Regions from separate parts of the Comamonas sp. 26 genome, predicted to be linked through region 3. Evidence: predicted binding sites of a transcription regulator. Region 3 holds the regulator's gene; each other region holds the start of a gene.

Region 1 (4,679 bases), on a different contig from region 3:
TTTCGTTGGCTATTCTTTGTTGCCGGTCCGGTGGAGGCCGCCACCACGGCCAAAAACGAAGGCTGGCTGAAGTTGCAAACCCATCAGCAGGCCATGTCGGCCGGCTTTGGCCACTTTGAAGATGTAGTGAAAACGCTGCAGCATGCGGTGAGCGGCAAGCGCTATGTCTGCGGCGACCATTTCACGGCCGCTGATCTGTATCTGGCCAGCTATATCGGCTGGAGCATGATGGATGGCACTTTGCCGAAGCTGCCCGAATTCCAAGCCTATGCCACACCGCTACTGCAGCGCCCAGCCTCGGTGCGGGCCGACGAAATCGACGGCGATATGCAAGCCGCCGCCACGGCTCCCATTATTTAAAGGTTTCTGGCCTGCAGCGCTTTCCATTCAAGCGCAAGGTCATCAAGACTTATAGCAATCCACGCCTACTGCCACCTGTGGACGACTTCTGGTCGCAGGCGTGATTGGCGGGCCAGATACCGTGCAAGCCATGCAAGCGTCTTGAGTGCCCACTTGCTCAAAGCTGATGTGCCGTCATCAATAGTCGCTACCATCGCAGTAACTCGTTTCAAAGCCACTGCTACGCATGCCCGCCTTTACCTTTGAAGCCCTGGATGCCCAGGGCCAGACCCGCAAGGGCATTCTTGAAGCCGATAACGCCCGTGCCGCTCGCAGCCAGCTGCGCACTCAGGCACTGGTGCCTCTGCAAGTCGAGCCGGTGGCGGCTGGCCAGAGCAAAGGCGGTGCCTCGGTATCGAGCTGGCTCACACGCCCGGTCTTCAACTCCACAAGTCTGGCCGTGTGGACGCGGCAAATCGCCGGTCTGGTCAGCTCCGGCCTGCCCATTGAGCGCGCACTGGCGGCTCTGGCCGAAGAGGCCGAAGACCAGCGCCAGCACCAGCTGGTAGCCGCCTTGCGGGCCGAGGTCAATGCAGGCTCCAGCTTTGCGCGTGCGCTGGAGCAGCACCCGCGCGAGTTCTCCGACATCTTCTGCGCCGTGATTGGGGCGGGCGAATCCAGCGGCAGCCTGGGCCCGGTGCTGGAAAATCTGGCCGACGATCTGGAGTCGCGCCAGGCGCTGAAGTCCAAGCTCATCGGTGCTTCGCTGTACCCGGCCATCGTCACGCTGGTGGCCATCGTCATCGTGATCTTTCTGGTCAGCTATGTGGTGCCGCAGGTTGCAGGCGTGTTCGCCGGCACCAAGCGCGCGCTGCCGTTTCTCACAGTGGTGATGCTTAACGTCAGCGACTTTGTGCGCAGCTATGGCTGGTTCATGCTTGGCGTGATCGTTCTGGGTGGCATGGGGTTTCGCATGGCGCTCAAGAACGAGGCCTTTCGTGAAAATTTTGATGCCCAGTGGCTCAATCTGCCGCTGGTAGGCCGCCTTGCACGCAGTTACAACGCCGCCCGCTTTGCCGGCACGCTGGCCATGCTGGCAGGGGCTGGCGTACCCATCCTCAAAGCCTTGCAGGCCGCAGCCGAGACACTAAACAATCGCGCTCTGCGCGCGGATGCCATGGATGCACTGGTGCTGGTGCGTGAAGGCGCGCCGCTGGCATCGGCTCTGGCGCAGAAAAAACGTTTTCCCGGTCTGGTCGCCATGTTCGCCCGGCTGGGTGAGCAAACCGGCCAGCTGCCGCTGATGCTCCAGCGCGCCGCTACCCAGCTCTCCACCGAAGTGCAGCGCCGCGCCATGCATCTGGCCACCATTCTGGAGCCGCTGCTCATCGTCGCCATGGGTCTGATCGTCATGCTCATTGTGCTGGCCGTGCTGATGCCCATCATCCAGCTCAATCAATTCGTCAAATAACGCTGGCCTCCAGTCTTGGGCATGCCCAGGAGTACTCACTCCAGCATGGCGCAGTTCTTGCTTTCTTTTAGTGCATTGCGCATCTCTCTCGCAATTTCGCACCAATAAATAGCAAATTTCAGCTGGAGCGCTTTCATGGAAGCACTAAAACAGGGCGCAGATGCCCTGTTCATTTTGATGGGCGCGGTCATGGTTCTGGCCATGCACGCAGGTTTCGCATTTCTGGAGCTGGGTACCGTCCGGCGCAAGAACCAGGTCAATGCACTGGTCAAGATCCTGGTCGACTTCTCGGTTTCCACCGTGGTCTATTTTGTGGTCGGCTACGGCGTGGCCTATGGCACGCACTTTTTCGTGAGTGCCGATCAGCTGGCTGCTTTCAACGGCTATGCCCTGGTCAAATTCTTCTTTCTGCTGACCTTCGCAGCGGCCATTCCAGCCATCATCTCTGGGGGGATCGCCGAGCGCGCCAAATTCTGGCCGCAATTGATCGCCACAGCCATCATCGTGGGCCTGATCTATCCGTTCTTCGAGGGCATTGCCTGGAACCAGCATTTCGGCGTGCAGGCCTGGATCAAGGGGCTGACCGGTGCCGAGTTCCACGACTTTGCCGGAAGCGTGGTCGTCCATGCCGTGGGCGGCTGGATTGCTTTGGGCGCCGTGCTGCTACTGGGCCCGCGCCACAACCGCTATCGCCGTGATGGGGCCATTGCCGCAACTCCCCCCTCCAGCATCCCATTCTTGGCATTGGGAGCCTGGATCTTGATCGTGGGCTGGTTCGGCTTCAACGTGATGAGTGCTCAGAACCTGGACAAAATCTCCGGCCTGGTGGCCGTGAACTCGCTGATGGCCATGGTCGGCGGCACGCTGGCGGCCTTGGCTATGGGCAAGAACGACCCTGGCTTTGTGCACAACGGCCCGCTGGCCGGTCTGGTCGCCATCTGCGCCGGCTCGGATCTGATGCACCCGCTGGGAGCCCTTGTCGTGGGCGCTGCAGCAGGAGCCATTTTCGTGGTCATGTTCACCTTGACCCAGAATCGCTGGAAAATCGACGACGTGCTGGGCGTCTGGCCGCTGCACGGTCTGTGCGGCACCTGGGGCGGTGTTGCTGTCGGTATCTTCGGCACACGGGCTCTGGGCGGACTGGGCGGCGTACATCTGGGCGCCCAACTGATCGGCACGCTGATGGGTGTGGCCTGGGCCTTGGCAGGTGGACTGCTGGTCTACGGCCTGCTCAAAAAAACCCTGGGCCTGCGCCTGAGCCAGGAACAGGAATTCGACGGGGCCGACCTGTCCATACACCATATCGGCGCCACGCCAGAGCGCGAAGCCAACTGGTGAGACAAAGGCGAAGACGGGTGCGTATCATCGATACATTGTTTACCCCCGCTTGAAGATCCACCGCCATGACCATGACTCTCGACGACAAGCTGGTCGTCGCCATCTCCTCACGCGCCCTGTTCGACTTCGAAGAGGAAAACCAGGTCTTCGAGCATGGCGACGACCACTCCTATTCACGCCTGCAGCGCGAGCGGCTGAATGTGCCCGCAGCGCCCGGCGTGGCGTTTTCGCTGGTCAAAAAGCTGCTGGCCTTTAACACCGAAGAGCAGCAACGGGTTGAGGTTGTGCTGCTGTCACGCAACGACCCGGTCAGCGGCATGCGCGCCTTTCGCTCGGCCAAGGCGCACGGCCTGCACTCCATTCAGCGCGGCGTATTCACGCAGGGGCGTGACCCATTTGGTTATCTGCGCCCGCTGGGTGCGCAGCTGTTTCTCTCCGCCAATGCCGACGATGTAACGCAGGCGCTGCAACTGGGTTACCCCGCCGCCCATGTGTTCACCGACTCCATGCGCGCCAGCGGCAGCCACCCGCAGGAAGTACGCATTGCCTTTGACGGCGATGCCGTGCTGTTCTCCGACGAATCCGAGCGCGTGTTTCAGGCCGAGGGGCTGGCCGCCTTTCAAAAGCACGAGCAGGAAAAGGCCACCCAGCCCCTGCCCGAAGGCCCGTTCAAGCCCCTGCTGGCGGCCCTGCACAGCCTGCAGCAGATTGAAGTACCCGGCATGCGCATACGCACGGCCCTGGTCACCGCACGCAGCGCACCCGCCCATGAACGCGCCTTGAACACGCTGATGGACTGGAAAATTGATGTGGATGAGGCCATGTTTCTCGGCGGCCTGGCCAAGGGCGAATTTCTGCGCGAGTTCGAGCCCGACTTCTTCTTTGACGACCAGACCAGCCATGTGCGCAATGCCGCCAGTCATGTTCCATCGGGCCATGTACGCAGCGGTATCGCCCACAACAAACCACCGATACATTCGTAAAGCTTGGCAAAGCCCGGAAAGCGAATGCAAAACTTGGGGACTACAGCGGGCTTGCGGTTGAGAATCGCTACATCGCCCTTATCTGTACCTCTATGCACTCAGTCAAAAAGAAAATCACCCTCTCCCGCAGCACCACCATCATGAAATCCGCCATGGGCGTGCTGCTGACCAGTGCTGTGCTGTTGCTGCCCACCGTGCGCGCCGAAGATAGCGCTGACAAATCGGGGGCCAAGAACAGCGCCCAGCTCTCCAAGGGCGAAATCAAGGCCCAGCAGCAATTCAAAATGCTGGACTTCAATCAGGATGGAAAGCTCAGCCGCAAGGAAGTCGCCATCATCCCCAAGCTGGCTGCCGCCTTTGACGAGACCGACACCAACAAAGACGGTTTTGTGACCTACGAAGAAGTCCGCGCCTACGCCGTCAAATACCGCGCCGAGCGCGAAAAGGCCAAGGCCGCTGAAACCACGGCTAGTCCTGCAGCGACTGAAAACGCTCACAAATCAGAAGCTGCCAGCGCTGATTCTGAAAGCAAGTAAACACCAAACATC
Region 2 (4,679 bases), on a different contig from region 3:
AGATCCGGTGGCAAGAGCAGCCACGGCAGTTACGACGACATGCTGCGCCTGTTCGCCGCCATGGAGGCCGTGCCCTGGCAGTACCGCCAGGAGATGGGCCAGTGGATGCTGCAGCGCCTGAAGCGCCCGGATGAAACCGTGCAGACCTGGTGGGCCATAGGCCGTCTGGCGGCACGCCAGTCGCTGGCGGCGAATGCGCATCGGGTCATGCCGCCCGAGGCGGCGCAGGAGTTTCTCGACGCCACGCTGGCGCAGGACTGGCGCAAGAACGAAACCGCGATGTTCGCTGCCGTGCAGATGGCGCGAATGACGGGCGATCGCGCCCGCGACCTGCCTGACGAGGTACGCGCGCAGGTGCTGGAGAAGATGCGCAGCAGCGGAGCCCCCGAGCGCTGGATCGCCATGGTCGAGCAGGTGGCGGAGATGCAGGCCGAGGACCAGAAACGCAGTCTGGGCGACAGCTTGCCGCCGGGGCTGGTGCTGCTGTGAAGTCGCTTGAACGGTTGAGTCTCCCCAACGATTGATCTTCTTTTTTCTGCCTGATGCCTTTGAACACTGCTGCTCCGTTCTGTCGCTCCCGTTTTTGGCTTGCGATTCTTAGTCTGCTGGTTATCGCCATCGGCCTCGCCTCTCGCCGGGGCTATGTGCCGTTCCCTGCGGTGCTGGGCAATTACCCCGGTGATGCGCTCTGGGCCTGGGTGGTGTTGCTGTGCGTGGCCTGGGTTCGGCCTAGCGTTGCTCGGACCAAGTTGGCGGGCTGGTCGCTGCTGATCGCCTTTGCCATCGAATTTCTGCAGCTCTACCAAGCCCCTTGGATGCAGGCGCTGCGCGCCAACAAGCTGGCGTATCTGGTTCTGGGCAATGGTTTTGATCCGCTGGATCTGGTCGCTTATGCCGCAGGAATTGCTCTGGCTCTTGCGGTCGATCTTGGCTGGGAGAGGGCACGCCTGCGCAGGGGCTGAGATGGCATGAATCGTGCTGCTTTTTCAGAGCATAAGCATGATGAAAAGCACTACCCCATGAAAACGCCTTTGCACTATCTGGTGGCGGCTCGGCAAAGCGAGATGGCCGAGCTGGAGCAGATCAGCCGCGCCAGCACACTGGTGGCCAGCATGTCCGAGCTCGTCCACGCGCTGCAGAAGGAGCGCGGGCTGTCCAATATCTTTCTGGCCAGCGGCGGGGCACAGGCGCAGCAGGTGTTGCAGGCCCATCTGCCGCAGGTAGATCAGGCCATGGCCCGCGTTTGCGGGGTGCTGGAGGCCTTGGGAGAGCGATCTCCGGGCGCGCATGGAGCGCGGTTGTTCAATGCGATTGCCAATGCGCTGCAGGGCTTCGAGGCTTTGCCCTTGCTGCGCCGCAAGCGCGATGCGCTGCAGCTGAGTGCAGAGGATTGCACGCAGGCGTTGATCCGCATGATTGCCGCCTGCCTGAGCGTGGTGTTCGAGGCAGCAGACAGTGCCAGCGACCCCGATGTCGCAAGACTGCTGGTGGCGCTGTTTCATTTCATGCAGGGCAAGGAACTGGCGGGACAGGAGCGTGCGACGGGCGCTGCGGCATTTACCAGCGGTGTCAGCAGGCCGGAGCGCCAGCGCCATTGGCTGCATCTGATCGAATCGCAGGATCGCTGCTTTCAGGTCTTTGCGGATTTCGCCAGCCCGCCGGGCGTCGAGCGCTGGCAACTGCAGTGCGGCAGCTGTCCTGATATGACGGTGATCGAGCGCCTGCGCCGCATCGGCTGCACGGCAGGGCATGGCGCGCCTCTGGATAGCAGCTTGAGTTCTCCCTGGTTTGAAGCCTGCTCCAGCCGGCTCGATGCCATGCACCAGATTGAGGCATTTCTGGCGCTGGAGCTTCAGGCGCAATGCCTGAATAAGCTCGACCAGGCGGGTGCTGCCCTAGCCCAGCAGCAGGCGCTGCTGGAGTCCATGCCGGAGCCTAGGGCTCGCGCAGAGGCTGCTGCGGCCTTCATCTTTGGTCCTGCGAAGTCTGGCGCAGCCCTGTCTGCGGAAGGCGGTTATGGGCTGCAGCTGGAGAAAAGCATTGTGGGCCTGGTGCAGGAGCAGGCTGCGCGGCTGCAGGATATGCAGACCGAGATCGACAAGGCGCGCTCCACGCTGAAGGAGCGCAAGACCATAGAACGCGCCAAGGGCGTGCTGATGAATTACCGCCAGTTGAGCGAGGGCGATGCCTACAAACTGATCCGTCAGACAGCCATGAACCAGAACCGGCGCATGCTGGATGTGGCCGAGGCCATTCTGGCGACGGTAGATCTGCTGCCTGGCAGCACCAATTCGTAGCATGGGGTCGCATGGGTTGTTGCGGCGCACCAAAGTCGGGCTGAAATCGGACGCAACTCATTTTCTTTCGAGTGCGAAAGGTCTGGCACGGTTTGTGCATGACTGTTGATGTCAAGCAGACCAAAGGCGGTCGCGCTTAAAGCGTTATTACGAGTGACCTGGGACAACGGCGTCCTTCTCTCCTCTCACCCGAGGAGGGAAGGATGCCGTTTTGTTTTCCGGATCGCCTTCACCACGATTCTTGATGGAGTTTTCTCATGAGCAAGCGCCTTTTCCCCTCCCCAGTTCTTTCTATGGAGTCTGGCCGCCGAGACTTTCTGCGCGTTGCAGGCGGTGCCGCACTCTATGGGGCATTAGGTCACCACGGCGTCTGGGCTGCGGGCTCGGATGCGCCCGAGAAGAAGGAAGTCAAGATTGGCTTTATCCCGCTGACCGATTGCGCCAGCGTGGTCATGGCGTCGGTGCTGGGTTTCGATCAGAAATACGGCGTGAAGATCGTCCCCAGCAAGGAAGCGAGCTGGGCCAGCGTGCGCGACAAAATGGTGAATGGCGAGCTGGACTTTGCCCATGTGCTGTACGGCCTGGTCTACGGCTTGCATCTGGGTATTGGCGGGCCTAAAAAAGACATGGCTGTGCTGATGAACCTGAACAACAACGGTCAGGCCATCACCTTGTCCAAAGCGCTGGCCGATAAGGGCGCTGTGGATGGCCAAAGCCTCGCCAAAGTGATGGCCAAGGAAAAGCGTGAATACACGTTTGCGGGCACCTTCCCCACCGGCACCCATGCCATGTGGATGCATTACTGGCTGGCGGCGGCGGGCATTAATCCGGTGACGGATGCCAAGCTGATCACCGTGCCCCCGCCCCAGATGGTGGCCAATATGCGCGTGGGCAATATGGACGGCTTTTGCGTGGGCGAACCCTGGAACCACCGCGCCATCATGGACGGCATTGGTATCACGGCCAACACCTCGCAGGACATCTGGAAGGATCACCCCGAAAAAGTGCTGGGCACCACGGGCGACTTCGCCAGCAAGAATCCCAACACCTGCCGCGCCGTGATGATGGCGATTCTGGAGGCCAGCCGCTGGATTGACGCCAGCATGCAAAACAAGATGAAGATGGCCGAGACCGTGGCCCAGAAGTCGTACATCAACACCAGCGTGGACGCCATCAACCAGCGCATTCTGGGCCGCTACCAGAACGGTCTGGGCAAGACCTGGGACGACCCCAACCACATGAAGTTCTTCAACGACGGTGCGGTGAACTTTCCCTATCTGTCTGATGGCATGTGGTTCCTGACTCAGCACAAGCGCTGGGGCCTGCTCAAGAGCCACCCCGACTATCTGGCCGTGGCCAAGCAGATCAACCGCATTGACCTGTACCAGCAGGCCGCGAGCCAGCTGAAGGTGAACGTGCCCAAGGATGCTTTGCGCAGCAGCAAGCTGATGGATGGCGTGGTCTGGGATGGCAAGAACCCCGCCCAGTACGCCGACAGTTTCAAGATCAAGGCCTGAGGCCGACACCCCCAAGGAGATTCACCATGGTCAGTGCCGCACTTCCATCCCGTCTTGAACTGGACCCGCCCCACGATCCGCAACTGGCCATACAGGCGGCCAACGATGAACGCTTGAACGCTTCCAAAGAGATAGCTGATAGCGCAGAACCTGCAAGGGCTACAGTGAAAAAAGACTCAAAAATCAAAGCCGCACCTGCTGCAGCCGTTGCGACACCGCCCAGCCGCTGGCGCCAGCGGGCTGAAGGTCTGATCGGCACGGTGCTGCCGCCGCTGCTGGGGCTGGCGCTGCTGGTGGGCTTGTGGTCCATTGTCTCCAGCACCACGGGCCACAGTATTCCCAATCCGGCAGAGACCTGGACGCAGGCGGTCGAGGTCTTTCGCGATCCGTTCTATCGCAACGGTCCCAACGATCAGGGTGTGGGCTGGAACGTGCTGTCGTCGCTGCAGCGCGTGGCGCTGGGCTTTGGGTTGGCGGCGCTGGTAGGCATTCCGGCAGGCTTTTTGATCGGGCGCTTCAATTTTCTCTCGCGCATGTTCAACCCGCTGATCAGCCTGCTGCGTCCCGTGTCGCCGCTGGCCTGGTTGCCAATTGGTCTGCTGGTGTTCAAGGGGGCGAATCCAGCCGCCATCTGGACCATCTTCATCTGCTCCATCTGGCCCATGGTCATCAACACCGCGGTCGGTGTGCAGCGTGTTCCGCAGGATTACATGAACGTGGCGCGGGTGCTGAATCTGTCGGAATGGAAGATTGCCACCACCATCCTCTTTCCCGCCGTGCTGCCCTATATGTTGACCGGCGTGCGTCTGGCCGTAGGCACGGCCTGGCTGGTGATCGTGGCCGCCGAGATGCTGACCGGTGGCGT
Region 3 (4,679 bases):
ACAGGCACCATGGCCTACCGGCTCAACAAACCGCTGACCGTGCGCCTGTTTCCCGTACCAGGGCTAAAAGCGGGCGATAAAACCGCCTTTGAAAGCGACGACCTCTGCAACTGCGCGGTACTGGCTTTGCCTTGAATTTCATACAAAACAAGGCTCTAGCGCTTATTGATCAAGCGCTAGCAGCTATCGTTATTGATATTCCCCTACCCCGGTTCTGTTTGACCTGCCCCCATGGTCGCCAACGGGGTGCCCCCGGTAAAATTGACCCTTATGGCAAAAATTATCGTTCTGGCACTGGTGCTGCTTTTCTTTGGCTGCGGGCTGTACATGCACCTGCGCGGCAAGGTGCGCCACAAGGTGGTGAAGCAATTGTTTGATCACTCCACGTTCACAGCGCCGTTCAACGTCTTCATGCTGATGTTCAGCAAGGTGCCGCGCACGCCTTATCTGCCCACCAGCACCTTCCCCGAGCTGGCGCCGCTGCAGGCCAACTGGCGCGAGATTCGCGAGGAAGCCGTGAATCTGCAAAAGAACATGCAGATCAAGGCCGCCGCCAACAATGACGACGCGGGTTTCAACTCCTTCTTCAAGACCGGCTGGAAGCGCTTTTACCTGAAGTGGTATGGCGATGCCCACCCGTCTGCCATGGAGCTGTGCCCCAAGACCACCGCACTCGTCAAATCCATTCCCAGCATCAAGGCCGCCATGTTTGCCGAGCTGCCGCCCGGCGCCAAGCTCAATCTGCACCGCGACCCTTATGCCGGCTCGTTGCGCTACCACCTGGCTGTGCTGGCACCCAATGATGACCGCTGCATGATTGAGGTCGACGGCAAGCCCTACAGCTGGCGCGAGGGCGAAGGCGTGATCTTCGACGAGACCTATATGCACTGGGCTGAAAATCGCTCGGAAGGCAACCGCATCGTGCTGTTCTGCGATGTGGAGCGCCCCATGACCAACGGCTTTGCCCAGTGGCTCAACCACTGGCTGGGCAAGAATGTCGTGGCCGCCGCCAGCTCGCCCAATAACGAGGGCGATCCGCGCGGCATGATCAGCAAGCTGTTCAAGATCTCGTTCTACGCCGGCAAGTACCGCCGCGCGTTCCGCAGCTGGAACCCGACGTTCTACAAGATCCTCAAATTTGGATTGATGATTGGCGTGCTGGCTTTGTTTATCTGGTGGTTAATCCCCAGCTAACCATCGGTTAGAGCAAGCCCGCCAAACAAAAAGCCGCTGAGCAATGCATCAGCGGCTTTTTTTATTCCCAGCGATGGCTACAACGCCTTGCGCAGCGTCGTCGTCGGTATCTTGAGCTGCTCGCGGTACTTGGCCACCGTGCGACGCGCGCATTCAATGCCCTGCTCCTTGAGCATATCGGCCAGCTTGGCATCGGATAGCGGCTTTTTAGGACTCTCGGCATCCACAAACTGCTTGATCAGCGCCCGCACTGCGGTGCTGGAGGCGCTGCCGCCGGTCTCCGTTCCCAGACCCGAGCCAAAGAAGTATTTGAGCTCAAACGTGCCCTGCGGCGTGGCCATGTACTTGGCCGTGGTCACACGGCTGATGGTGGATTCGTGCAGGCCCAGCTGATCGGCAATATCGCGCAGCACCAGCGGGCGCATGGCCAGCTCGCCATGCACAAAGAAGTTTTTCTGCCGCTCCACAATCGCTTGCGACACGCGCAAGATGGTGTCAAAGCGCTGCTGAATGTTCTTGATGAACCAGCGCGCCTCCTGCAATTGCTGTTGCAGCGCGGCATGGCCTTCGCTGCTTTTGTGGCGGCGCAGCACGCCTGCGTAAATGTCATGCACCCGCAGGCGCGGCATCACATCGGCATTGAGCTGCACGGAAAAATCGACGCGCCCTGAGCTGACGCGCACCGGACGCACGATGACATCGGGGACGATGATATTGCGCTCCACATCCACAAAGCGGCGACCGGGGCGCGGCTCCAGCCCCGCAATAAGGCTCATGGCTTCGCGCAGCGGCTCCTCGCGCGCGCCGCACAGGCTGGTGAGCTTGCGCAGGTCGCGCCGCGCCAGCAAGTCCATGGGCTGCTTGCAAATGGCCTGCGCCAGCTTCAAGCGGTTCATGTGCGCCTCGGTCGTGCCTTCGTCCTCAGCGGTGTGAATCAAATCACGCAGCTGCAGCTGCAGGCATTCGGACAGATCACGCGCACCCACGCCCACAGGCTCCAGACTTTGCAGCAGCTTCAGCGCAATGGCAAAGCGCTGCTCCAGCTCTTCGCGCTCTTCCAGATCGTCGCCCGCCAGACTCCGGGCCAGCTCCTGCAACGGGTCTTCAAGGTAGCCGTCGTCGTTGAGCGATTCGATCAAAAAGCGTAGCGCCGCGCAGTCTTCGGCACCCAGACGCAGGCTAAGCGCTTGCCGGTGCAGAAATGCGGTCAGGCTTTCGTGCTCGCGGGCCAGATCAATGGCATCGGTTTCGCCATCACCATCGCGGTTGCGGGTGGAGCCACTGCCCGAGGGGGAGTCCCACTCGCTGCTGGATTCACCGCCCCACTCGCCATCCTGGCCGTCAATGCCGTCGGCATCCCAGTTCAGTGCTTCCGGGGTTTCGGCGCTGGGGGTCTCTGCTACAGAGTCAGTAGCTGTTTGCGCCTGTCCTGTCTCTTTTTCAGATGAAATATGGTCTGAAGCGCTGTATTCATGAGCGGTAGGCGCTATCTCCGCAGGAGCATCGCTTCCTGCATCAGCCTCATCGCCAGCGCGTTCCAGAAATGGGTTGTCGACCAGCATCTGTTCGACTTCCTGCGCCAGCTCCAGCGTGGACAGCTGCAGCAGCTGAATGGACTGCTGCAACTGCGGCGTGAGCGAGAGATGCTGCGAAACGCGTAGCGAGAGACCTGGCTTCATCAGCTAAATGCCTCCAGCCGGCGGCTGCAGCAAATGCTCGCGCCACTCAGAATTCGCCGCCGTGCGGCTTCAATGCGCTGGCCCGCAGCGCTGGTCAACGCCAGTGCCGGGGGGAATGTGAGAGAGCGAAAGCCTGCGCTCATCACATACGGAAATGTTCGCCCAGGTAGACGCGGCGCACATCGGCGTTCTCCACAATCTCCTCGGGGGTGCCTTCGGCCAGCACATGCCCATCGCTGATGATGAAAGCATGGTCGCAAATGCCCAGTGTTTCGCGCACGTTGTGGTCGGTAATCAGCACACCAATGCCGCGCTCCTTGAGGAAGCCAATGATGCGCTGAATCTCGATCACGGCAATCGGATCGATACCGGCAAAGGGTTCATCCAGCAGAATGAAACGCGGCTGAGTCGCCAGTGCACGCGCGATTTCCACGCGGCGACGCTCACCGCCGGACAGCGCCAGCGCGGGCGACTGGCGCAGGTGCTCAACGCGCAGCTCCTGCAGCAGGCCGGTCAGGCGTTTTTCGATCTCGCCCTGCGTCAGCGCCTTGCCCTGCTCGTCTTTTTGCAGCTCCAGCACGGCGCGCACATTGTCTTCCACGCTGAGCTTGCGGAAGATGGATGCTTCCTGAGGCAGATAGGACAGGCCCAGGCGCGAGCGCTGGTGAATAGGCATGCCTCCGACAGGCTGACCATCAATAAAGATCTCGCCACCATCGCTGCGCACCAGACCCACGATCATGTAAAACGATGTGGTCTTACCCGCACCATTAGGGCCGAGCAGACCGACCACCTCGCCTTTTTGCACGGACAGGGACACGTCCTTGACCACCTTGCGGCTGCCATAGGACTTGGCCAGATGCTTGGCTTCCAGACGACTCGTAGACTCGCCGGTGCGGCTGCTGGAGAAGGTGGGCTCAATCATTTCTTCTCGTCCGCCTTCTCGCCACCCAGAGTCATGCTCTGGCGCAATTGCGTAGCCGGTGTCGCAGGCTTGGGCTGAGCGCCCGGCGTGCCTTCCTTGGGTGCCATGATGGCGCGCACACGACCGCCCTGACCGATGGAAGAGCTGGGCAAGCCGCCGCTGGTCTTCTCGCCATCGACCGTATAGACGTCCGTGATGTTGTTGTAGACGATGATGGAGCCGGTGACCTGATCACTGAGCTGGCCGCCACGGTAGCGGCGCATCTCGCCACGGCGAATGAACTTGACGATATCGGCCTTGCCGTCGTACTCGATGACTTCGCCTTCGCCTTCGATGAATTCTTCAGGCTGACCCGGCACACTGTCGCGCTTCTGGCGGAAGAAGGCGCGCTTGCCCGGCTCGGCCTTGATCACTCCGAACTGGTAGCCCTCGGCATCCTGGCGCACATCCAGCTGTACGCCACGCAGCACGATGGTGCCCTTGGTCATCACCACATTACCGGTGAAGACGCTGGTCTGCTGCAGCTCGTCGTGGCGCAGCGCATCCGCCTCGATATTCATGGGCTTGGCGCTGTCGGCTTTTTCGGCATGCGTAATGCCGGTCGCTGCTGCCAGGGCGCAGGCCAGCGCAAGAGGTAGGAGTGATTTTTTCATGGAAGGCACGTTTCTTGCATCCATTGTAGTCATTCCCTTTTTAGGACTTGCGTAAAAAACACCCATAAAAAAGCCCGCACGGCGGCGGGCTTGCTAAGTATCAAGGCTTGATGACGCTAGTCACCGACCTTATGCCTTGCGGCTGGAGGCAATCAGCGCATTGACGACGCGCAGCACGTTGTCCATATTGCCGGCCTTGGTGCCGTCAGTGTAGTAGCGGCCGGCCAC

The links. Region 3 encodes sigma-54, which starts transcription at its own class of promoters, with help from an activator protein. Its sites were predicted from a motif close to TGGCANGNAANCTGCTTT; they were not measured.
Region 1: the regulator sigma-54 is predicted to act here: its motif matches at 1,857-1,874, upstream of CLU84_RS17535 (ammonium transporter).
Region 2: the regulator sigma-54 is predicted to act here: its motif matches at 2,381-2,398, upstream of CLU84_RS17655 (CmpA/NrtA family ABC transporter substrate-binding protein).

What each region holds. Positions count from the first base shown of each region.
Region 1 is NZ_PEFL01000002.1:641,423-646,101, forward strand. Features, by position in the region: gene CLU84_RS17525 (glutathione S-transferase family protein) at 1-360, shown strand, start outside; gene gspF (type II secretion system inner membrane protein GspF) at 587-1,810, shown strand; gene CLU84_RS17535 (ammonium transporter) at 1,946-3,148, shown strand; gene CLU84_RS17540 (5'-nucleotidase) at 3,214-4,131, shown strand; gene CLU84_RS17545 (EF-hand domain-containing protein) at 4,203-4,667, shown strand.
Region 2 is NZ_PEFL01000002.1:674,803-679,481, reverse strand. Features, by position in the region: gene CLU84_RS17670 (Hsp70 family protein) at 1-489, shown strand, start outside; gene CLU84_RS17665 (DUF2809 domain-containing protein) at 543-962, shown strand; gene CLU84_RS17660 (nitrate regulatory protein) at 1,020-2,297, shown strand; gene CLU84_RS17655 (CmpA/NrtA family ABC transporter substrate-binding protein) at 2,591-3,814, shown strand; gene ntrB (nitrate ABC transporter permease) at 3,841-4,679, shown strand, end outside.
Region 3 is NZ_PEFL01000001.1:32,224-36,902, reverse strand. Features, by position in the region: gene CLU84_RS00175 (DUF711 family protein) at 1-135, shown strand, start outside; gene CLU84_RS00170 (aspartyl/asparaginyl beta-hydroxylase domain-containing protein) at 271-1,194, shown strand; gene CLU84_RS00165 (RNA polymerase factor sigma-54) at 1,272-2,873, opposite strand; gene lptB (LPS export ABC transporter ATP-binding protein) at 3,016-3,798, opposite strand; gene lptA (lipopolysaccharide transport periplasmic protein LptA) at 3,795-4,451, opposite strand; gene CLU84_RS00150 (thiol:disulfide interchange protein DsbA/DsbL) at 4,581-4,679, opposite strand, start outside.